DNA from 4 places in the Streptomyces asoensis genome. Region 3 is predicted to be linked to each of the others. Evidence: riboswitches for the same ligand, from Rfam matches in the RefSeq annotation. Region 3 holds a riboswitch; each other region holds the start of a gene.
What was found. Region 3 has a riboswitch for cyclic di-AMP ahead of G9272_RS37825 (LysM peptidoglycan-binding domain-containing M23 family metallopeptidase). Riboswitches for the same ligand answer to the same signal wherever they lie in the genome.
Positions count from the first base shown of each region.

Region 1 (5,211 bases), 2.6 Mb from region 3:
GGCGTACTTGCGTTCGACCAGGTCCCGGGTCGCGTCCGTCGCGGGCGCGTTGTCGACGACGACGATCTCGAAGTCCGGGTGATCCTGGGCGAGCAGCGAGTCGAGAGCGTGGGCGAGCTTCTCGGCGCGCTCACGGGTGGCGACGACGACGGTGGTGAACGGGACGGCGCGGGTCGGGACGGCGGCGGTCGGGACGGTGGCCGTCAGGGCCGTGGCGCTCGAGGCCGTGGCGCTCGGGGCGGCCCCGTGCGCGGGCCCCGCGGAAGACGGACCGGGTGGTGCCTGCTCGTGCGTGGCCAGGCCCATGAGGACGGTCTTCGGGTCCGTGCCCTCCGGCACCGACCCGAGCAGCGTCCCGATCGGCCGCCCACCCCTCCTGACCAGCACGAACACCTCGCCGTGCGTGACCGGCGGACTTCCCGGCCCCGGTCTGAGGACACCCCCGTCGTCCAGTTCCAGCTCGGCGACCTGCACCGGCTCGATGTCCAGGAACCTCTGTATCTCCTGCTGTGCACGTGCAGCGCGGTACATGAACCCCCCTTGTCTCACGCCCATCACGCCCATCACGCCCGTCACGCCGGACGGCCGTCACGCCCGGCGCCCGGCGTCGCTCGTCACGATCGGCGCAGTCGGCCCGCGCCCTTCAAGGTCCGTGCGGCCGCCGCGGCGAGCCTCGGCCGGTTGCGCACGAAGTGATGCGCCCGGCGGGACGGCTCACGGCTGAGCCAGTAGAGCGCGGCGCCCACCCCCGGACGCGACCACGCCCCCTCGTACACGGGGAGCTCCCCGGTCTTCAGTGAGTCCTTGTACTCGGCCGCGCCCCGCCCCAGGTCGAGCAGGCCGATGCCCTCGGCGGCGGCCGACTCGGCCATCCGCAGATGCAGCACCAGGCCGGGCGAGAACTTCGCGAACTCCGTTTCGTACGAAGGGAACCAGCAGGCCAGGACGGTCGACGAACGCAGTCCGAAGTGCGCGGCGATCGGTTGGTCACCGGCGTAGAGGACGGAGAGCGTGCCGGAGCACTCCGGCGCGCGGGTCTCGGAGAGCGCGTCCACGAGCCGGGTGATCCACTCCTGCGCGAACCGGTCCCGGCGGCCGGTCCTGCGGTACTGCGCGGACTTCCACGCCATGAGCGTGCGCAGCGCGGCCGGATCGCGTTCGTCGAACACGAACCGCAGCTCCCCGACCTGGCGGCCGAGCCTGCGCTCCTTGGCCAGGGTCGTCTTCAGGAACTTCGGCGACTGGGCGCGCAGCACGGACTCATAGGTGTCGTAACCCTTTTCGACGTCGATGACATAGGAGGCGTACTCCTCGGCCGCGTGCGGGGTGAACAGCCCCTGCTCCGCCTCCAGGTTGTCGAAGGCGAAGCTCGACAGGCCACACGCCCGCATCAGTTCGTCGGCGTTCAGCCCGAGACCCGGGGCCAGCACCGCGCCCTGCGCGTCCGAGACGCCGTACGCGAGTGCCCGGCCCTGTCCGAGCCGGCCCCGCTCGTGGGGCAGGAAGCCGACCGGCTCACGCCCCTCGTACACCACCGCCACCTGCGAGTGTGGCCTCACCAGGCCCACGGCATCGGTGAACTCCGGTTCCATGAAGGGGTTTCGCGGAAGCGTCGACGCGGCACGCAACGCGCGCCACCGCTCCCTCTCCCCCTCGCCGAGGTCCTGCGGCCTCAGCACACGAATGCGCCCACTGCTCAACCTGACCCCCCGATCAAGTCCCCCCTGGACACCTGGACGGTACCGCTCCACCTGGGCGTCGCGGTAGGTAGCGTCGCATGTTGTTGCCAACCGGTGCAGAGGCCTTTAACCGTCCGCTACCCGGCGATGTGCCAGAAAGCCGTTTCATTGAGTCAGTCGGCAGCCAGTCGTGAGCCAGGCGCACAAGGGGAGTTGGCAGAACAGGACAGGACATGGACGTCGTCCGGTTCGCGTCGAACCCGGGAGGCCTGGGATCCGTATTCTCTGATCATGGCCGCACCCATCGCATATGCCGAGCGCACCGCGTACTCCCTCATCGCCACCGACCTGGACGGGACGCTGCTCCGCGGCGACGACACCTTCTCCGACCGGTCGCTCGACGCGCTCGCGCGGGTGGCGGCCGCCGGCGCACGCCACCTGGTGGTGACGGGACGGCCCGCGCCCCGGGTGCGCCCGCTGCTCGACCGGCTGCACAGCAGGGGGCTCGCGGTGTGCGGGCAGGGCGCGCAGTTGTACGACGCCGACGCGGACCGTCTGCTGTGGTCGGTCACCCTGGACCGGGAGCTGGCCGAGACCGCGCTCGGCAAGATCGAGGCGGAGGTCGGGCAGCTGTACGCGGCCGTCGACCAGGACGGTGTCGACGGGCTGACGCTCATCGAGCCGGGCTACCGGATGCCGCACCCGACGCTGCCCGCCCTGCGCGTAGGCCGGCGCGACGACCTGTGGTGCGAGCCGATCAGCAAGGTGCTGCTGCGCCATCCCACGCTGTCCGACGACGAGTTGGCGTCGACGGCCCGCTCGGTGGTCGGCTCGCTGGCCACCGTCACCATGTCGGGGCCGGGCACGGTCGAACTCCAGCCCTGCGGGATCACGAAGGCGACGGGTCTGGCCCTGGCCGCCGAACACCTGGGGCTGCGGCCCGAGGACACCGTCGCCTTCGGGGACATGCCCAACGACATCCCGATGTTCGACTGGGCGGCTCGTGGTGTCGCGATGGCCAACGCCCATCCGGAGCTCAAGGCGGTGGCCGACGAGGTGACGACGTCGAACGAGGACGACGGCGTGGCCGTCGTCCTCGAACGACTGTTTCCGTAACCGGCTACCGGCTACCGGCTACCGGCTGTCGGCTACCGACACCGGCGACCGGCCGGCGGGACGGTCAGTACGCGCCGAACACGTTGTCGATCGAGCCGTAGCGTGCGGCCGCGTAGTTGCAGGCGGCGGTGATGTTCGCGACCGGGTCGTAGGAGTCCCACGACGTGCCGTTGACGTGGTAGGCGCGGAAGGTCGGGTCGATGACCTGGAGCAGTCCCTTGGACGGGATGCCCGCGGCCGCGTTGGAGTCCCAGAGGTTGATGGCGTTGGGGTTGCCGGAGGACTCGCGGATGACGTTGCGGTAGATGCCGTTGTACGTCCCCGGGATGCCGTGCTGGCCCATGACCTGGAGGGAGGCACGGATCCAGCCGTCGAGGTTGTTGGCGTAGCCGAGGCTGGTGGCCGTGGAGACGGTCGGGGTCGCCGCGGAGGCGGTGGTCGCCCCGAGGACGGGGAGAGCGAGCACGGCCGCGCCGGTGGCGGCGACGGCGATCGTGCGGATGAAACGGTTGCGGCGCGGCTGAGCGGCAGCGGGCATGTCGTATTTCCTCTCCGGCGCCTGCGAGGTGAGCTGTCGGGTTCGGGCGGGAGCTGCCCGGTCGCGTCCTGACGGTCGCGGCTTGACCCCAAGCCGTACCGGACTGTCCTGAACGTCTTGTGTGTCCAAGACATCTGGAAAGTCCGTTTCGGCGACTTACCTGGTTCCCCCGCTCCTGCCGAGCGGTATCGATGGGTGTTCGGGCGGCGGCAGGATTCGGCGTTCCGCCCGACAGGCCGGGAACGTATGCGAGAGCACATGTCCGAAACAAGTACCGGATTCACAGATCACCCCTATTGACCTTGGTCTGTGACCTATGGGGTGCTTGATCCTTTGTGGGTGCAAACCTTCAACTTGCTTAAGGGGTGCGGAGAATCGGTGAATGGTGAGGTCGGATCGGATCTCCGTGGGGAGTGAGCCAACTCACCGGCGTTCACAAGAGTGGCGAATCGGGCATTAGGCCCAACTCATTGTTAAAGCACCAGCGATGGACCGTGGAGGGGAATCGCCCGCCGTCGCGCCCGACACGTCGCGGGGGAGGGTGAGGAGATTGCGTGATCGTCGTCACGTGGAGAGGGGGCGGGCGAGCTCGTCGGTCCGACGGGAGCCCCGGTCCGGGACATGAATCCGCGCTTCCCGGAAACTCTCTCCATGTCCGCTCATATGAGCTGATCAAAAACATATCGGGCGTGATCCGATAGCGCCTGGCCTGCGGGGCGCCTCCCGGGCGAGTCCATTCGAGCCCGCGGGACGTGGGGGCTATCGGTGATCGAAACGTGACCGGATACGCTGACTTGAGTGATGGCAGAGACCTATCGACAAACCGCGTAATCGCCAGTAGACACCAGCAGACAGGAGACCCCTCGTGACCGTCGTCGGGCCGTTCGGGCTGAGCGTGCGGGACCAGGCTCTGGAAGCCGATGTCCAGGCCGGATTGGCGGCTGTCGAGGAAGGCTTGCTCGAGGCCACCAAGAGTGCGGTCCCGTTCATCACGGAGGCCGCCCAGCACCTCGTACGCGCGGGCGGGAAGCGGTTCCGTCCGCTGCTCGTGGTGCTCGCGTCGCAGTTCGGGGACCCGTACGCGCCGGGTGTCGTGCCCTCGGCCGTCGTGGTGGAGCTGACCCACCTGGCCACGCTGTACCACGACGACGTGATGGACGAGGCGGCCGTGCGGCGCGGGGTGTCCAGCGCGAACACCCGCTGGGGGAACTCCGTCGCCGTCCTCACGGGTGACTTCCTCTTCGCGCGTGCCTCCCACATCCTGGCCGACCTCGGGCCGGAGGCGGTGCGGGTGCAGGCGGAGGCGTTCGAGCGGCTGGTCACCGGTCAGATCCTGGAGACCGCGGGGCCGACGGACGGGCGGGACCCGGTCGACCACTACCTCGACGTGCTCGGCGGCAAGACGGGCTCGCTGGTGGCGGTGGCCTGCCGGTTCGGGGCGATGATGTCCGGCGCCGACGAGACGGTCGTCGACGTGCTCACGCAGTACGGCGAGCGGCTCGGTGTCGCCTTCCAGCTGGCGGACGACGTCCTGGACATCGCCTCCGACTCGCACGAGTCGGGCAAGACACCGGGGACCGACCTGCGCGAGGGCGTTCCCACGCTGCCCGTGCTGCGGCTGCGGGAGCGGGCGGCGCGGCTGTCGCTGCCCGAGGACATCGCCCTGTGCGAGCTGCTGGACTCCGACCTGACCGACGACGCCCGGCACACCGAGGCGCTGGAGGCGCTCCGGGCCCACCCGGCGCTGGAGCAGGCCCGCCGGGACACCGTGCGGTACGCGAAGGAAGCGCGGTCCGCGCTGGCGCCGCTGCGGGAGTGCGACGCGAAGGCGGCGCTGATGGAACTCTGCGACGCGGTGGTCCACCGGGCGGGCTGACC
Region 1 is NZ_CP049838.1:5,901,700-5,906,910, forward strand. It holds gene G9272_RS26440 (glycosyltransferase) at 1-531, opposite strand, end outside; gene G9272_RS26445 (GNAT family N-acetyltransferase) at 615-1,679, opposite strand; gene G9272_RS26450 (HAD family hydrolase) at 1,971-2,795, shown strand; gene G9272_RS26455 (transglycosylase SLT domain-containing protein) at 2,860-3,333, opposite strand; cyclic di-AMP (ydaO/yuaA leader) riboswitch at 3,337-3,565, opposite strand; gene G9272_RS26460 (polyprenyl synthetase family protein) at 4,199-5,209, shown strand.
Region 1: another riboswitch for cyclic di-AMP. It lies ahead of G9272_RS26455 (transglycosylase SLT domain-containing protein); the one in region 3 lies ahead of G9272_RS37825 (LysM peptidoglycan-binding domain-containing M23 family metallopeptidase).

Region 2 (5,211 bases), 4.2 Mb from region 3:
GACGAGCGCGAGGAGCGCGGCGCGGCCGGTGAGCCGGGAGCGGCGGGCCTGGCGCTTGGTCTGGGAGCGGTAGACCCGGGCCGCGGTCTGCTCGCCGAGCAGCTTGATCCTGGTCGCGGTGGAGAAACGGTCCCGGTCCTTCACGGCCACTGCTTCCCGCCTCCCGTCTCACACGTGCGTACGTCCCCGCACACGGTACGGGACCGGGTACGGGGACGTACGTACGACTGGCGGAGCCTTGACCCGGTTCGGGTCGGCGGCGTCAGCCCTTGCTGTGCCCGAGGTCCGCAGAGCGGACGTGCGGGAAGGTTCAGCCCTTGAAGCGCGGGAAGGCGCTGCGGCCGGCGTACACCGCGGCGTCGTCGAGGATCTCCTCGATGCGCAGCAGCTGGTTGTACTTGGCGACGCGGTCCGAGCGGGCCGGGGCACCGGTCTTGATCTGACCGCAGTTCACCGCGACGGCGAGGTCGGCGATGGTGACGTCCTCGGTCTCGCCGGAGCGGTGGGACATCATGCACTTGAAGCCGTTGCGCTGGGCCATCTCGACGGCGTCCAGGGTCTCGGTCAGCGAACCGATCTGGTTGACCTTGACGAGCAGGGCGTTGGCGGAGCCCTCCTCGATGCCGCGGGCCAGACGCTCGGGGTTGGTGACGAAGAGGTCGTCGCCGACGATCTGGACCTTGTCGCCCAGCTTGTCGGTGATGACCTTCCAGCCGGCCCAGTCGTCCTCGTACAGCGGGTCCTCGATGGAGACGAGCGGGTACGCGGAGACGAGCTCCTCGTAGTACTCGGTCATCTCGGCGGCCGAGCGGGACTTGCCCTCGAACTCGTACTTGCCGTCCTTGTAGAACTCGGACGCGGCGACGTCGAGCGCGAGCGCGATCTGCTCACCGGGGACGTAACCGGCCTGCTGGATGGCCTCGATGATGAGGTCGAGCGCGGCGCGGTTGGACTCCAGGTTCGGGGCGAAGCCGCCCTCGTCGCCGAGGCCGGTGGACAGGCCCTTGGTCTTCAGCACCTTCTTGAGGGTGTGGTAGACCTCAGCACCCCAGCGCAGGGCCTCGGAGAAGGACTCCGCGCCGATCGGGGCGATCATGAACTCCTGGATGTCCACGTTGGAGTCGGCGTGCGAGCCGCCGTTCAGGATGTTCATCATCGGCACCGGCAGCAGGTGCGCGTTGGGGCCGCCCAGGTAGCGGAACAGCGGCAGGTCGCTGGCCTCGGAGGCGGCGTGGGCGACGGCGAGCGAGACGCCGAGGATGGCGTTGGCGCCGAGCGAGCCCTTGTTGTCGGTGGCGTCCAGGTCGAACATGGCCTGGTCGATCAGGCGCTGCTCGGTGGCGTCGTAGCCGACGAGCTCCGGGCCGATCTGCTCGATGACGGCGAGGACGGCCTTCTCGACACCCTTGCCGAGGTAGCGGTTGGGGTCACCGTCGCGGAGCTCGATGGCCTCGAAGGCACCGGTGGAGGCGCCGGACGGAACGGCGGCACGACCCGTGCTGCCGTCGTCGAGGCCGACCTCGACCTCGACCGTGGGGTTGCCTCGGGAGTCCAGGATTTCCCGGGCTACGACGACGTCGATGGACGGCACGAGCATCTCCTTCTTGGGATGTGACGCTGGTTGTGCGGGGCCCAGGGGCCTTGATGAGCCCTTGCTGAGCCTTGCGACTAGAGCCTAACCGCCCCGGGGCCGTCGGCAGCCGACCGACCGTCCCGTGGACAGACAGACGGTACCTATTGTTTCCGCCCGGAACAAAGGGGGTGGCCGAGAAAAGCCGACAGGAAGTGACGAACGGGCAAAGAGAAACCCCGCTCCGGTGCGTACGGGGGAACACGCACCGGAGCGGGGAGCCCGTGGGGACGGGGGGACCCTCACGAGGTCTTCAGTGTGCCGACCTCGGATGTGAGGGCGCTGTGGCTTCTCTGGGGGCCAGGTGTCACTTCACGTGGGGTGTCACTTCAGGCACGGTGTCACTTCAGGTGCAGCTGCTGGCCCGGGTAGATGAGGTCGGCGTCGTCGACGATGTCCTTGTTCAGCTCGAACAGCTTCGCCCAGCCACCCTTGACCTTGTGCTTCTCGGCGATGGAGCTGAGGGTGTCGCCCTTGACGACCTTGTACTCGCCGTCGCCCTTCTTGACCTTCTTGCCGGTCGGGGTGGTGACCGTCTTGGAGGCGGCCGGGCGGTCGGTCGAGCGGGAGGCGCTCTGCTCCTCGGTCGAGCGGCTGCTGGTGCTGCCGCTGTTCGACGAGCCGGCGGAACCGGAGGAGCTGGACGAGCCGGAGCTCGAGGAGTCGGCGCTCGAGCCGTTGTAGGCGGCGCCCGACAGGCCGGTACCACAGACCGGCCAGGCACCCTTGCCCTGACCTGCGAGGACCTTCTCGCCGATGGCTATCTGCTGGGACTTGGAGGCCTGGTTGGCCTGCGAGGCGTAGGCCGTGCCGCCGTACGCGGCCCAGGTGGACGCGGAGAACTGGAGGCCGCCGTAGTAGCCGTTGCCGGTGTTGATGGACCAGTTGCCGCCGGACTCGCACTGGGCGACCGCGTCCCACTCGGAGGCGGTGGCGGCGGAGGCGTTGCCGGCCGCCATCAGCGGGGCGGCGATGGCGACGCCGGTGACGCCGGCGAGCGTGGCGACCCGGGTCGCCTTGGAGGGACGGCGGTGCTTGCCCTTACCGGAAAACAGCATGGTGGATCCCCTCACCGACGCCTGCGAGGTGAGCTGTCGGGTTCGGGCCGTGTGAGTTGCCCGGCCACTCCTCGTCCGCCGGAGCGCTGCTCCGTGGGAGGTGTGGCTTCACCCCTAGCCGTTCCGGTCAACCGACCGGCGCGGCACTTACCTTGGGTCCCCCGCTCCTGCCTACGGCGCTTGACGCGACGACTGTTCCCGGTTCGTCGCTGGCAGGATTCGGCGTTGCGACGGCCGGGGCTCGGGTTGCCGAGCGGCCTCGACCGTAGACACGCGATCGGGGGAATTTCAAAGACGATCAGGGCTTCTGAGACTCATCCCACACTTTCACCAAACCGGACATTCGGCGCGAAGCGTGACGTGAACTCCCGCTGTTTTTCTTGGGCTTTGCGCCCTATTCCACCCCTGTGTCGAGGGTCTGACCGGCGGCGATGTTGCTCGGGTCGACGCCGATGAGGTCCCTGTTCTCGTCGTAGAGGGCACGCCATCCACCGTCGAGACCAAGGGAGTCGGCGATGGACGCGAGAGAGTCGCCCTCCTGGACGACATAGGTGGCCGCGGCATGCCGACCGGCGGAGGCGGCGGTGGTGCCGTCCACGCCGGCGTCGGTCGCGCTCTTGGTCGCGGCCTCGTCGGCGGTGGCACCGCGGTGCTTGCCCGAGCCGAGGGAGCCGGTGTCGACAAGGCTCCAAGAACCTTCATCCTGGACGTATTTGTCCGAGTCGTCCGTCCCCGGGGTCGCCGTGGGCGAGCCGTCGCCCGTCGAGCCGTCACCCTGGCCGCCGGAACCGCCGGACGTTCCGGAGTCATCCGTGGCGGAGGAAGAGGACGAAGGGGAGGAAGCGGACGCCGAGGGAGAACTGGAGGAATCAGCGGACGAGTCGGACGAGTCGGTCGAGGAGTCGTCGCCGGTCGAGGAGCCCGAGGATCCGGACAACCCCCGGGACAGGTCGGACAATCCGGAAGACCCAGATGAGTCGGACGAGTCGGACGAGTCGTCCGCCACGCCGGTGTCCACGCTCAGCGCGCCGTTCTCCTGGGTGAGCCCGGAGGTCAGCCCGCAGGTGCCCCACGCGCCGATCCCCTCGGCCGCGAGCACCTTCTGCGCCACGGCGATCTGCTGGCTGCGGCTGGCCAGGTCGGGACTGGTCGCGTAGTCGAGGCCGCCGTGCGCCACCCAGTCCTTCTGGGTGAGGCTCAGACCGCCGTACTCGCCACCACCCTCGTCGGCGCTCCACGAGCCGCCGGTCTCGCACTGCGCCACCTTGTCCCACACCGTGCCGTCGGCCGCGCTCGCGCCGGAGGCGGCGAGCAGCGGGATGGCGATGGCGGAGCCCGTCACTCCGGCCGCGACAAGGAGGGCCGGGGCCTGGCGGGGGCGACGGTGACGACCGTTCCCGGAGAGCATGCGAGGGGCCTTTCTCTGGACAGCACTGACCGGCGCGGCGGGTGAAACCGAAGCGTCGCGCTGACGAGTGAACGTATCGGCAGACGATCACTTGTCACAAGTTAATGCCGCGCAGATCACGTGAAGATCACAGACTTGAGTGTTGGTCACCTTTGCTCCGCCGAACGGTCACACTCCGGCTGACATTCGGTCAGACACGGACCGGTTATGAGCCGGAATGCACCGGGGTGAACTCGACCGGCAGAGTCCGCAGTCCGCGCATGATGAGCCCACCCCGCCACCTCAACTCGGCCGGATCCGCGGCCAGTCGGAGGTCGGGCAGGCGGGTGAGCAGCGTGGCCAGCGCGGTCTGGCCCTCCAGCCGGGCCAGCGGGGCGCCCAGGCAGTAGTGGATGCCGTGGCCGTAGCCGAGGTGCTGGTTGTCGCGGCGGGACAGGTCGAGGGTGTCGGGGTCCGAGAAACGCGCCGGGTCACGGTCGGCGGCCGCCAGCACCACGAGCACGGGGTCGCCGGGCGCGATGCCCTGCCCTCCGATGCTCAGCGGCTCGGTCGCGAACCGCCAGGTGGCGAGTTCCACGGGGCCGTCGTAGCGCAGGAGTTCCTCGACGCCCGTCTCGAGGAGGCCGCGGTCGCCGTCGTCCTCGGTGAGCGACCGCTGGAGGCGTTCGCGCTGCTCGGGATGGGTGAGGAGGGCGTATGTGCCGTTGCCGATGAGATTGACGGTCGTCTCGAAGCCGGCGAACAGCAGGATGAAGGCCATGGCGGCGGCCTCGTTCTCGGTGAGGTGCTCGCCGTGGTCCGAGGCACGGATCAGACCGGAGATGAGGTCCTCACCGGGAGCCGGGTCGGCGGGGAGCTCCGCGCGCTTGCGGTGGATGAGCTCCAGCAGATAACCGCGCATCTTCTTCACCGACCGCGCGACACCGCCCCGCGGGCCCCCGCCGTGCCGGATCATCATCCCCGCCCAGTCGCGGAAGTCGTCCTGGTCCTCACGGGGGACGCCCAGGAGGTCGCAGATCGCGTAGATGGGGAGAGGGAAGGCGAAGTCGTGGATGAGGTCGGCCCGGCCCTCGGCGGCGAACCGGTCGATGAGCTGATCCGTCAGCTCCTGGACG
Region 2 is NZ_CP049838.1:4,302,827-4,308,037, forward strand. It holds gene G9272_RS19105 (FtsB family cell division protein) at 1-150, opposite strand, end outside; gene eno (phosphopyruvate hydratase) at 311-1,597, opposite strand; gene G9272_RS19115 (transglycosylase family protein) at 1,972-2,688, opposite strand; cyclic di-AMP (ydaO/yuaA leader) riboswitch at 2,692-2,877, opposite strand; gene G9272_RS19120 (transglycosylase family protein) at 3,083-4,096, opposite strand; gene G9272_RS19125 (cytochrome P450 family protein) at 4,302-5,211, opposite strand, start outside.
Region 2: another riboswitch for cyclic di-AMP. It lies ahead of G9272_RS19115 (transglycosylase family protein); the one in region 3 lies ahead of G9272_RS37825 (LysM peptidoglycan-binding domain-containing M23 family metallopeptidase).

Region 3 (5,211 bases):
GGCCCAGAAGGTGAGTTCGCTGGTGCGGGCGATACCGTACGGCGTTCCGAAGCCGGGTTCGTAGTCCTCGTAGGTGATCTCCAGGCCGCCGTCGGACTGCTTGTCGTACGTGTCCTGGCCGAGGCCGTCGTGGTAGAAGCGCAGGTCGAGGGGCTGGGCTTCGGGCGCGTAGAGCCACAGGGTGACCTCGGCGGCGGCGGTCGCGGCCCCGCGCACGTCCAGCTGGGTGGGGTGGCGCTGCCAGAAGTCCCTGAGGCCGAAGGAGAGTCCGCCGCTCGCTCCGCCGACGTAGCCGAAGCCGCCGGCGCGCCCGCCCGCCGCCGCCTGGATCCAGCCGTGACCGGCCTTGGTGCGCTTGCGGACGAGGTACCCGTCGGCGGTCGGCTGGGTGAGGGTGAAGTCGCCCCACTGCGGGAGGTACGCCAGCCGGTCGGCGACCCGGGTGTCCCAGGTGGTGGTGTCGGGCAGCCGTTCGCCGGCGATCTGCGCGGCGCGCACCGCGGCGCCCGGGTCGCGGCGCAGTCCGGTGATGCCCTGCACGGCTTCGGCGAACAGCCCGCCGCCGGAGTCGGCGAACCGCACATGCCGGTCGTAGGGCCGGTCGGTCAGCGGCACGGTGAACCGGACGCCGAGGCCGCGCAGGAAGTCCCCCTGGTCGGAGCCTGGTTCCTGGGTGCCGTCCCAGACGAAGGTGTGCACCAGGCGGAAGGATTCGGCGCCGGCGAAGAAGGCGAAGCGCAGCACGAAGGGCAGCCAGCCGCGGCCGCCGTGCCGGTGCCGGCCCTCGACCCGGATCACGGCGCGCACGGGGCCGTCCTGCTCGACCTCGACCTTCTCCACCCGGCCCGCGAAGCTCTGCACCTCCGCACCCTCGCGCACGGACTCCTGGCGCAGCGCGACCAGCCGCCCGTCGCGGGCGATCTCGGTCGACCCGCGCCTGACAGCGCGCACGACGGTGTCGGAACCCTTGGCGGCGAAGACCGCCGTGATCGCTCCGGTCGACACCTCGACCCGGCCGCCGCTGCCGCGGGTGACGGTCACCCGCTGGGCGGGGGCGGCCGGCGTGCCCGCGCCCAGCACGAACCGGTCGGCCTTCGGCGTGCCCGGCGCGACGGCGTGCCCGGTCCACTTCACCGAGCCGTCGGGCCAGTACGCGGTGGCCCAGCTCTGGACGGGGATGTCGTCGCCGTCGGCCGTGGCGAGCCTGAACTTCTGCTCGGGGCGGTAGGCGCCGCGCGCCCACGGCACGCCCCAGGTGGCACCGGCGTGGACGTCGGGCGCGGCGCCTTCCAGCCAGTGCAGCTCGGTGTCGGCGGCGGCGCCGTCGGCCGCAGCGGCGGTGCGGGACAGGGCCCAGGAGAACGGGGCGGCGGCGGCCGCGGCGGCGGCGCCCTTGATGACGGTGCGTCGGTCGACGCCGGACACAGGACCTCCGAGGAGCGATAGAAAGCGCTTGCTCACTGACGGAGATCACTGTGTCCCCACTCTGTCCCGCCTGTCGATGGGACAAGAAGGGCTGCCACAAGAACGCAATAGAACGATCATGAACGCGCAAACTCCAACACCGGCTCGCCGTACTCACCGACCCACCGGCCCACCGGCTCCCCCCGGACATGCCGAAGGCCGGACCCGGGGATCGGGGTCCGGCCTTCGGCCGCGTGTCAGGCGGGAGGTCGTCGGAGTCGGAGGGGGTCAGCCGACAGAGACGCCGTGCGAGCGGAGGTAGGCGATCGGGTCCACGTCGGAGCCGTAGTCCGGCGTGGTGCGGATCTCGAAGTGCAGGTGCGGGCCGGTCACATTGCCGGTCGCACCGGAGAGCCCGAGCTGCTGGCCCGCGGTCACGGTCTGGCCGGCCGAGACGGAGAGCTGGGACAGGTGGGCGTACTGGGCGTAGTAGCCGTCGGCGAGCTTGATGACGACCTGGTTGCCGTACGCGCCGCCCCAGCCCGCGGAGACGACGGTGCCCGCGCCCACGGCCTTGAGGGAGGTGCCGGTCGGGACGACGAAGTCGGTACCGGTGTGGTAGCCGCTGGACCACATGCTGCCGGCCGTGTGGTACGCGGTGCCGACGGTGGCGCCCGCCACCGGCAGCGTGTAACCGCCGGAGGTACCGGTGCCGCTCTCGGCGGCCTGGGTGACCGCCTTCGAGGAGGACGAACCGGACGACGAGGATGAAGAGGACGAAGGGGACGACGACTTGGCTCCGGACGCCTTCGACTTCGACGAGGAGGACGAGGAGGAACCGAACGACGAACCGGTGCTGCCGGTCGCGGCCTTCTTGCCGATCGAGAGCTTCAGTCCGGGGTGGATCAGCGACGGGTCGCTGCCGACGGCCTGGCGGTTGTCCTGGTACAGCTTCTGCCAGCCGCCGTTGACGTTCTGCTCGTCGGCGATCTTCGACAGGTAGTCGCCGGACTGCACGGTGTACGTCTTGGCCGTCGTGGCGGTGGCCGTCTTCTGCGCCACCGGGACGGACTGCACGGCCTTTTCCGGAACGGCCTGGGAAGCCGACTGTGCGACGGACTGCGCGGGGGCCGCGTGAGCGCCGGCGGCACCTATGAGCGGAAGGGCGAGCGCGGCGCCGCCCGTTCCGGCGACGGCTATGGAACGAGTGAAGCGGTGGGCCTTCGGACGGCGGTGCTTACCCTTCGCGGGCATGGCGAATTCCTCTCCGGCGCCTGCGAGGTGAGCTGTCGGGTGCGGGCTGGAGATGCCCGGCCGCGCCGAGGCGCGGCTTTACCCCAAAGCCTGTTCCGGAGACCGGAACAGGCGGTTGTACCTGTGGGTCCCCCGCTCCTGCCAGATACGGGTGAGTGTGCGGATTCCGGGCGGTGGCAGGATTCGGCGTCCGTCCGGATTGGTGTGGAACGTAAGCGACCAGGACGCACAGGGACAAGCAGAGGTTGCGCTGTTAACGCCTTTCTCTTGATCCGCTGTGAGAATCCCCGGTCACACTCCGTGAGACAGGGGGCCCATTTGCCGCCAAGCACCCTGGAAAAGCATGCGAATTACGTGAACATGACGGACGACGTACGGTCACGGATATGACGCTGCTCACGTGACAGCTCTCCAGGTTCCTTTATTCCAGAGCGAGTTGGAACGAAGGATCCAATTCGGACAGAAACCTCAGATGCGACGCAGCCGGATAACCGTCGCATCAAGGTCGCCCCGCAGTCCGGTGCGCAGTCCATGGTGGAGCAGCACCGCCCCCCGGTGAACTTCGCCCGTTTCGCGGCATTCGTACGATGCTGTCGGGTCGAGCCCGCGCAGCCGCAGCGCCGGAACGGGCTCGCCGAACCGCTGCGCCTGGAGCCAGGCGAGGACGACGCTCTCGTCACCGCGCACATACTGGACGGCGCTCAGGCCGCCCGCCGGGGGCCGCAGCCGGTAGAGGTCGCCCTGCTGCACGAGGGGCCGGATCTCCTTGTAGAGGTCCACCCACCGACGCGCCTCGGCGAGCTCCTCCTCGCTCCACTCGGAGAGGTCCCCGCCGACGCCGAGCACGCCGGCCATCGCACTGACGAACCGGAAGCGCAGCGAGCTGACCCGGCCGTTGAGCTGGGCGTTGGGACTGTCGGTGACCCAGGCCGCCATGACCCGGGCGGGGTGGATCTGGCTGAAGCCGTGCTGGATGTCGAGCCGGTCGAGCGGATCGGTGTTGTCGGAGGTCCACACCTGGTCGGTGCGACTCATGATCCCGAGGTCGATGCGCCCGCCACCGCCGGAGCAGGACTCGAAGGCGACTTCGGGGTGGGCCGCCCGCAGCCGGTCCAGGAGCGCGTACAGGGCCCGGACGTGGTCGACCCAGAGGCGCTGCGGGTAGGGGTCGTCCGGCCAGCCGGCGTCGGTGAAGCAGCGGTTGAAGTCCCACTTCACATAGTCGACGGGCGCACTGGAGAGGAGCCCGTGGAGCTGCTCCCAGAGGTACTCCTGGACGTCCTCGCGCGCCAGGTTCAACATGAGCTGATTGCGGAACTCCGTCCGCTTTCGTCCGGATTGGAACTGCACCCAGTCGGGGTGGGCCCGGTACAGCTCGCTGTCCGGGTTGACCATCTCGGGTTCGACCCAGATGCCGAACTGCATGCCGAGGGCGTGCACCTGGTCGGCGAGCGGCTTCAGCCCGTTGGGGAACCGGTCGGGGTTGGGCCGCCAGTCGCCGAGCCCGGCGTGGTCGCCGGTGCGCGCCCCGAACCAGCCGTCGTCGACGACGAAGAGTTCCACGCCGATCGCGGCGGCCCGCCGGGCGAGCGCGCCCTGCTGCTCCTCGGAGATGTCGAAGTAGGTGGCCTCCCAGGAGTTGAACAGCACCGGCCGGTGCTGTTCGGCGTCCGGGACGACGTACGCGCGCTGGTAGGCGTGCCAGGTGCGGCTCGCCCCGCCGAAGCCGGCGTCGCTCCACAGGCCGGCGAAGACGGGTGTGGTGAAGGACTCCCCCGCGGCCAGCCGCAGCAGACCCGAGTCGTCGTACCCGGCACCTCCGGTGATCTGCACGCGCGCGTCCGGGAGTTGGGCGACGGCGATCCGCCAGGAACCCGACCAGCCGAGGGCGCAGCCGTAGACCTCGCCACGCTCCTCGGTCGCGTCGGTGTCCAGGGCGACCCAGGGCAGGTGCTGGTGCCCGGTGTGGCCGCGGCGGCTGCCGATGACCTTCTCGCCGTAGGTGAGGGGGGCCCGGGTGAGCCGGGACTCGGCGGCCCAGCGGCCGTGCAGCTGCGACAGCCGCCAGTCGTCGCGCTCGGGCAGGGTCCAGGTGGCGGAGTCGGCGCGCAGCAGCTCCAGCGGCCGCTCACCGTCGTTGCGCAGGGTCGTCCAGCGCTCTACGACATCGCCCCGCATCCGGTAGTGCAGGGTGACGGCCAGCCCGGCGTCCCGGAACCGCAGCCGCAGCTCGTCGCCGTCGGCCTCGAAGTCCTCGAAGGACCACTCGGTGCCGCGCCGCTCGTCGGTGCGCACGGACAGGGCGGGCCGGACGAAGCGGGGGCCGCCCTCGACCGGGTACTCCTCCCGGCCGTCGAGCGGGGACTCGAAGGAGGCCCCCCGTTCCGACGGCGGGAGGATGGCGAGCGCCTCGGCGTCCGCGAGCGCGATGCCCGGACCCCAGTGCAGGTGGACCAGCTCGTCGGCCTCGGTGAGGTGGAGGGCGTAGCTGCTCGTCGGCCCCGAAAGGAGCCAGGTGCGGCCGTTGTCGGCGATCTCGGGCATCAAACCCCC
Region 3 is NZ_CP049838.1:8,476,355-8,481,565, reverse strand. It holds gene G9272_RS37830 (Tat pathway signal sequence domain protein) at 1-1,425, opposite strand, end outside; gene G9272_RS37825 (LysM peptidoglycan-binding domain-containing M23 family metallopeptidase) at 1,693-2,658, opposite strand; cyclic di-AMP (ydaO/yuaA leader) riboswitch at 2,663-2,822, opposite strand; gene G9272_RS37820 (alpha-galactosidase) at 3,127-5,202, opposite strand.

Region 4 (5,211 bases), 3.6 Mb from region 3:
CCGCACCAGTAGGTCCGGCCGAGACGGTCAGGGGGAGGCAGGTCAGGCCGGTATGGCCGAGGCAGGTCAGGCCGAGGCCCGGGTCAGCCGGGTGATCTCCTCCCCCGTCAGCTCCAGCTGCGCCACCCCCAGCAGAGCCGGCAGCTGCTCGACCGTCCGCGCGGAGGCGATCGGCGCGGCCACCGTCGGCTGCGCGGCGAGCCACGCCAGGGCGACCGTGGGGATCTCGGTGTCGTGGGCCTGGGCGATCTCGTCCAGGGCGGTGAGGACGTTCCGGCCCCGCTCCGTGTCGAGGTGCTTGGCGGCGCCGGCGGCGCGGGCGCTCTGCACGGTCGTACCGGGCCGGTACTTGCCGGTGAGGAAGCCGGCGGCCAGCGCGAAGTACGGGACGGCAGCGAGGCCGAAGCGGGCGGCGAGGTCCTGGAGGCCGCCCTCGTAGGTGTCGCGGGAGACCAGGTTGTAGTGGGGCTGGAGTGCGACGTACCGGGCCAGGCCCTCACGGTCGGAGAACTCCAGGGACTCCTGGAGACGCTCGGGCGTGATGTTGGAGGCGGCGATGTGCCGCACCTTGCCCGCCCGCACCAGCTCGTCGAGCGCGCCGACGATCTCCTCGACGGGCACCTCGGGCTTGTCGAAGTGCGTGTAGTAGAGGTCGATGTGGTCGGTGCCCAGGCGGCGGAGCGAGGCGTCGGCGGCGGCCTTGATGTTGTCGGCGGACAGGCCGGGGAACTCGGGGTGCTGGCTCACCTTGGTGGCGATCACGACGTCGTCGCGGTTGCCCCGGGCCTTCACCCACCTGCCGATGATGGTCTCGGACTCACCACCGCTGTTGCCCTCGACCCACGCCGTGTAGGAGTCGGCGGTGTCGACGAAGTTGCCGCCCGCGGCCGCGTAGGCGTCGAGTACGGCGAAGGAGGCCGTCTCGTCGGCGGTCCAGCCGAAGACGTTGCCGCCGAGGGAGAGCGGGAAGACCTCGAGGTCGGAGGAGCCGAGCTTGCGAAGAGAAGTCATGCTTCATCACAACGGGCGCCGCTGGCCCGCCCATTCCGGGCAGGACGCGAAGAACATGTGAACAGCGCCATGTGAACAGCGCGATGTGGACAGCACAGACCGGCAGCCCTGACGCGGAGGGCGTCAGGGCTGCCGGGATGGATCAGGGTGACCGAACGAACGGCTCAGGGTGTCCGAAGGGACGACCCAGGGTTCTCGGAGGGACGGCTCAGGGGTTGAGGCCCTTGCCGCGCAGCCAGGCCGCCGGGTCGATGCCGTCGGCGCTGCCGCCGGGGTGGACCTCGAGGTGGAGGTGGGCCCCGGTGACGTTCCCGGTCGCGCCCACGCGGCCGATCACATCACCGGTGGCGACCTTCTGGCCGACACTGACGCTGATCGACGACTGGTGGCAGAACCACAGCTCGGTGCCGTCGTCCAGGGTCAGGATGGTGCGGTAGCCGTAGGAACCGGCCCAGCCGGCCTCGGTGATGGTGCCGCTGTGGACGGCCTTGATGAGCGTGCCCGTCGGCGCGGCGAAGTCGAGACCCGTGTGGTAGCCGGAGGACCAGAGAGAACCGGCCTGACCGAAGGTCGAGGTGATGGTGTACGAGGAGGTCGGCAGCGTGTACTGCTTGGCCAGCTCGGCCAGGCGCGCGGCCTCGGCCTTCGCGGCGGCTTCCTCGGCGGCCTTCTTCTTCGCGGCGGCGGCCTTGGCCTCCGCCTCCTTCTCGGCCTTGGCGGCGGCGTCGGCCTCGGCCTTGGCCGCTGCGGCGAGCGCCTTGACCTCGACCTGGGACTGCTGCGACTCGGCCTGCGCCATGATCCGGCTGCGCAGCGCCTCGCCGGCGTCGGCGGCGCTCTCCTCGGTGTCCACGGCGGCTTCGGAGCCGAAGCCCGCGAGGGCCGGTGCGGCTTCCGGGGCGGGCTCGTCGTCGGAGATGAGCGAGCCCACGTTGGGCAGGTCCGGCATCGAGATGGAGACCGGGGCCTTGCCGGTGTTGGCGCTGGCCATGCCACCGGCGCTGACGGCGGCTATGACGCCGACGCCGAGAACGGTGGAGCTGCGGGCGAATCCGCCGCCGCGCTGCTTGGCGACGCGGTGCTTGCCGCGTACCGGGCGAGTGGACTCCGCGGTGGGGTTCCACTCCTCCCAAGGTCCCTCGTCGGTGCGGTAGTCGCCGTAGCCGAAGGTCTCTGTGGACCGCTGGCTGGGCGCGTACGGGGCCTCGGGGGCAGGCGGGTTGGACGCCACGCGGGCGCACTCCTTTCCTTCCGTCGCCTACCGGGTTAGCTGACGGGTTCGGAGCGGGAAGGTCTCCTACGCGCGTATACCGGTCGTGGACTCTGCGAGTTCACGACGGCTTCCGCGTGATTCACCCCATGGTGGTGGTTCCCCGGTTCCCTTGCGGGATTCGGCACGTGCCGCACGGAGCCGACTCTGGTGCCGGCTGGGACGACCGCGCTGCGTTATCGAACGTTAATAGACCCGGGGGTGGGTTTCCAAGCTGTTCCTCTTGATCAACAACATTTCTGGCCTGGACTTTTGGGCTACCAGCGGTGAAAAACGGGCGAGTTGACCACGGATCGACATGCCCCGGAAACGCTTCCTCAGTCACAGGAGTTTTGATGGTGACTCAGTCGTTATGCGCAGGGCGGTCGACCGGTCACCAAGAGTGAGGGAGTGGTCGACGAAAACACCGAAGGCCGGAACCCTTTCGGATTCCGGCCTTCGGTTTATCAGTAGCGGGGACAGGATTTGAACCTGCGACCTCTGGGTTATGAGCCCAGCGAGCTACCGAGCTGCTCCACCCCGCGGCGATGAACACAACTGTACGCCATCAGCGGGGCAGAAAGCACATCGGTTGATTCGCGGGGCCCCGGCGGCCTCAGAGGAGGTGGCGGTTCGGCTCCTTCGCCCGCTCCTCGTACTCCGGGAGCACGAGGACGTCGACGCCCTGAGCCGTCAGCAGACCGGTTCCGTCCGCCTCCGTGACGAAGGTGTCCGGCTCGCGCCAGGCCGTGACCACCCTGCGCACTCCCGCGTCGAGGATGAGGCGGGCGCAGGGGGCGGGCCGGGAGGAGCGGCGGGCGCACGGTTCGAGGCTGCTGTAGACGGTGGCCGCGGGCAGCCGGGGGTCGGCGGGGTCGAGCTTCGCGAGGGCGGCCTCCTCGGCGTGCACGACCGGGTCGCCGGCCTCGCGGGAGTGGCCGCGTGCCAGCTCCGTGCCGTCGGCGGCCACGATCACCGCGCCGACGCTGAAGGCGGTCTCCGACGGCGGACAGTCGGCCGCGAGTTCGCAGGCGACGGCCAGCCAGTGCCGGTCGGCCGCGGCGGGCAGCGGTCCGGCGCCGGGGGCGGTGGGCTCGTAGCGGTTCAGGACGACGTCCTCGATGCGCCTGGTCTCCACCAGGCGCAGGCGTCCGCCCTGGTAGCCGCCCGGCCCGAAGAGGCGGGGCGCGGCCGGGTCGCCCACGAACAGCGGGGCGAGGACCAGCTGGAGTTCGTCGGCGAGGCCCTGCCGGAGCAGCTGGGTGTGGATCGTTCCGCCGCCCTCGACCATGAGGCGTCGTACGCCGCGTACGTCGTGGAGGTGTTCGAGGAGGCGGCGCCAGTCCAGTTCGGGGCCGAGCGGGACGGCGTCCGCGGCGATGCCGAGCGCGCGGACCCGCTCGGCGCCCTTCTCCGTCGTGTACACGACCTTCTCGCCGCCCGTGTGCCAGAAGTTCGCCGCCGGGTCGAGGTCGCCGGAGCCGCTGACGGTGACCTTGAGGGGGTACGGCGGCAGTCCGGCGGCCACGCGGACGGCGCGGCGCTCGGGGGAGTTCACGAGGAGCCGGGGGTTGTCGGCGCGGATCGTGCCGGCGCCGATGAGGATGGCGTCGACGGAGGCCCGTACCTCGTCGACGCGGTCGAAGTCGGCGCGGCTGGAGAGGAGCAGGCGCTCGGGCGTGGTGTCGTCCAGGTAGCCGTCGAGGGAGACGGCGGCGGACAGCAGGACGTACGGGTACGGCATCGACACAGCTCCCCGGGTCTTGGTTCAAGTTTGAAACAAACCTACACTGGCTGTATGACGACTCGCTGGCTGTCCCCTGAGGAGCAGCGCGCCTGGCGCGCCTACGTCGCCGGCTACCTCCTGCTGGAGGATGCGATCGACCGGCAGCTCCAGCAGGAGGCCGGCCTGCCTCATCTGTACTACTCCATCCTCGCCAACCTCTCCGAGACACCGGAGCGGCGGCTGCGGATGACCGAGCTCGCGGAGCAGCTGAAGATCACCCGCAGCAGGCTGACGTATGCGGTGACGCGCCTGGAGAAGGACGGACTGCTGCGGCGGGAGGAGTGCCGCTGGGACAAACGCGGGACCGTCGCGGCCCTCACGGACGAGGGTATGGCGGCCCTGGAGAACCTGGCGCCCGGCCATGTCGAGACGGTCCGCTCCGCCCTCTTCGACCGGCTCACTCCCGAGCAGGTGGGGCAGCTGGAGGAGATCTTCACGCAGGTCGTGCTGGGTTTCCAGGACGGCGACGAGGCGGCCCCACAGGAACTGCCGTGGCGCCGCCGCTCGTCACCCTGTTCGGGAACCTGATCACCACCTGATCACCGCGGGCGCCTGAGGCGCGCGTCACAATCCCGTTGCTTCAAATTTAAAGCATGGGGTAGGGTCTCGACTCGTTGGATCTGCTTCAAATCTGAAGCACAAGGCGGCCCGGCGCCGCCTTGTCACCGTCCTCCGGACCCGGGAGACCGCATGCCCGACACCCCCGCCGCCACCCCGCGCGCCCGCGTCCGGGTGCCGCTGCGCTTCCCCGACGGCTACTCCGTCGACGCCGAACTGGTCACCTTCCACGGACTCGCCGACGGCCAGGAGCACGTCGCCGTCGTCCTCGGCGAGCCGGCGCCCGGGGCCACCCCCCTGGTCCGGCTGCACTCCGAGTGCCTGACCGGCGACGTCTTCGGCTCCGCCCGCTGCGACTGCGGGCCGCAACTGCGCGAGGCGGTCGAGCGCATAGCCGTCACCGGCGGTGTCCTGCTCTACCTCCGCCAGGAGGGCCGCGGCATCGGCCTCTACAACAAGCTCGACGCGTACGCCCTCCAGGACCAGGGCCTGGACACCTACGAGGCGAACGCCGCGCTCGGCCTGCCCGAGGACGACCGGGACTACACGGCCGCCGCCCAGATGCTGCGCGCCCTGGGCATCACGAGCCTGGACCTGCTGTCCAACA
Region 4 is NZ_CP049838.1:4,845,423-4,850,633, forward strand. It holds gene G9272_RS21585 (PrsW family intramembrane metalloprotease) at 1-12, shown strand, start outside; gene G9272_RS21590 (aldo/keto reductase) at 67-1,011, opposite strand; gene G9272_RS21595 (M23 family metallopeptidase) at 1,220-2,242, opposite strand; cyclic di-AMP (ydaO/yuaA leader) riboswitch at 2,252-2,418, opposite strand; tRNA gene G9272_RS21600 (tRNA-Met) at 2,732-2,805, opposite strand; gene G9272_RS21605 (dihydrofolate reductase family protein) at 2,877-4,004, opposite strand; gene G9272_RS21610 (MarR family winged helix-turn-helix transcriptional regulator) at 4,059-4,574, shown strand; gene G9272_RS21615 (GTP cyclohydrolase II) at 4,737-5,211, shown strand, end outside.
Region 4: another riboswitch for cyclic di-AMP. It lies ahead of G9272_RS21595 (M23 family metallopeptidase); the one in region 3 lies ahead of G9272_RS37825 (LysM peptidoglycan-binding domain-containing M23 family metallopeptidase).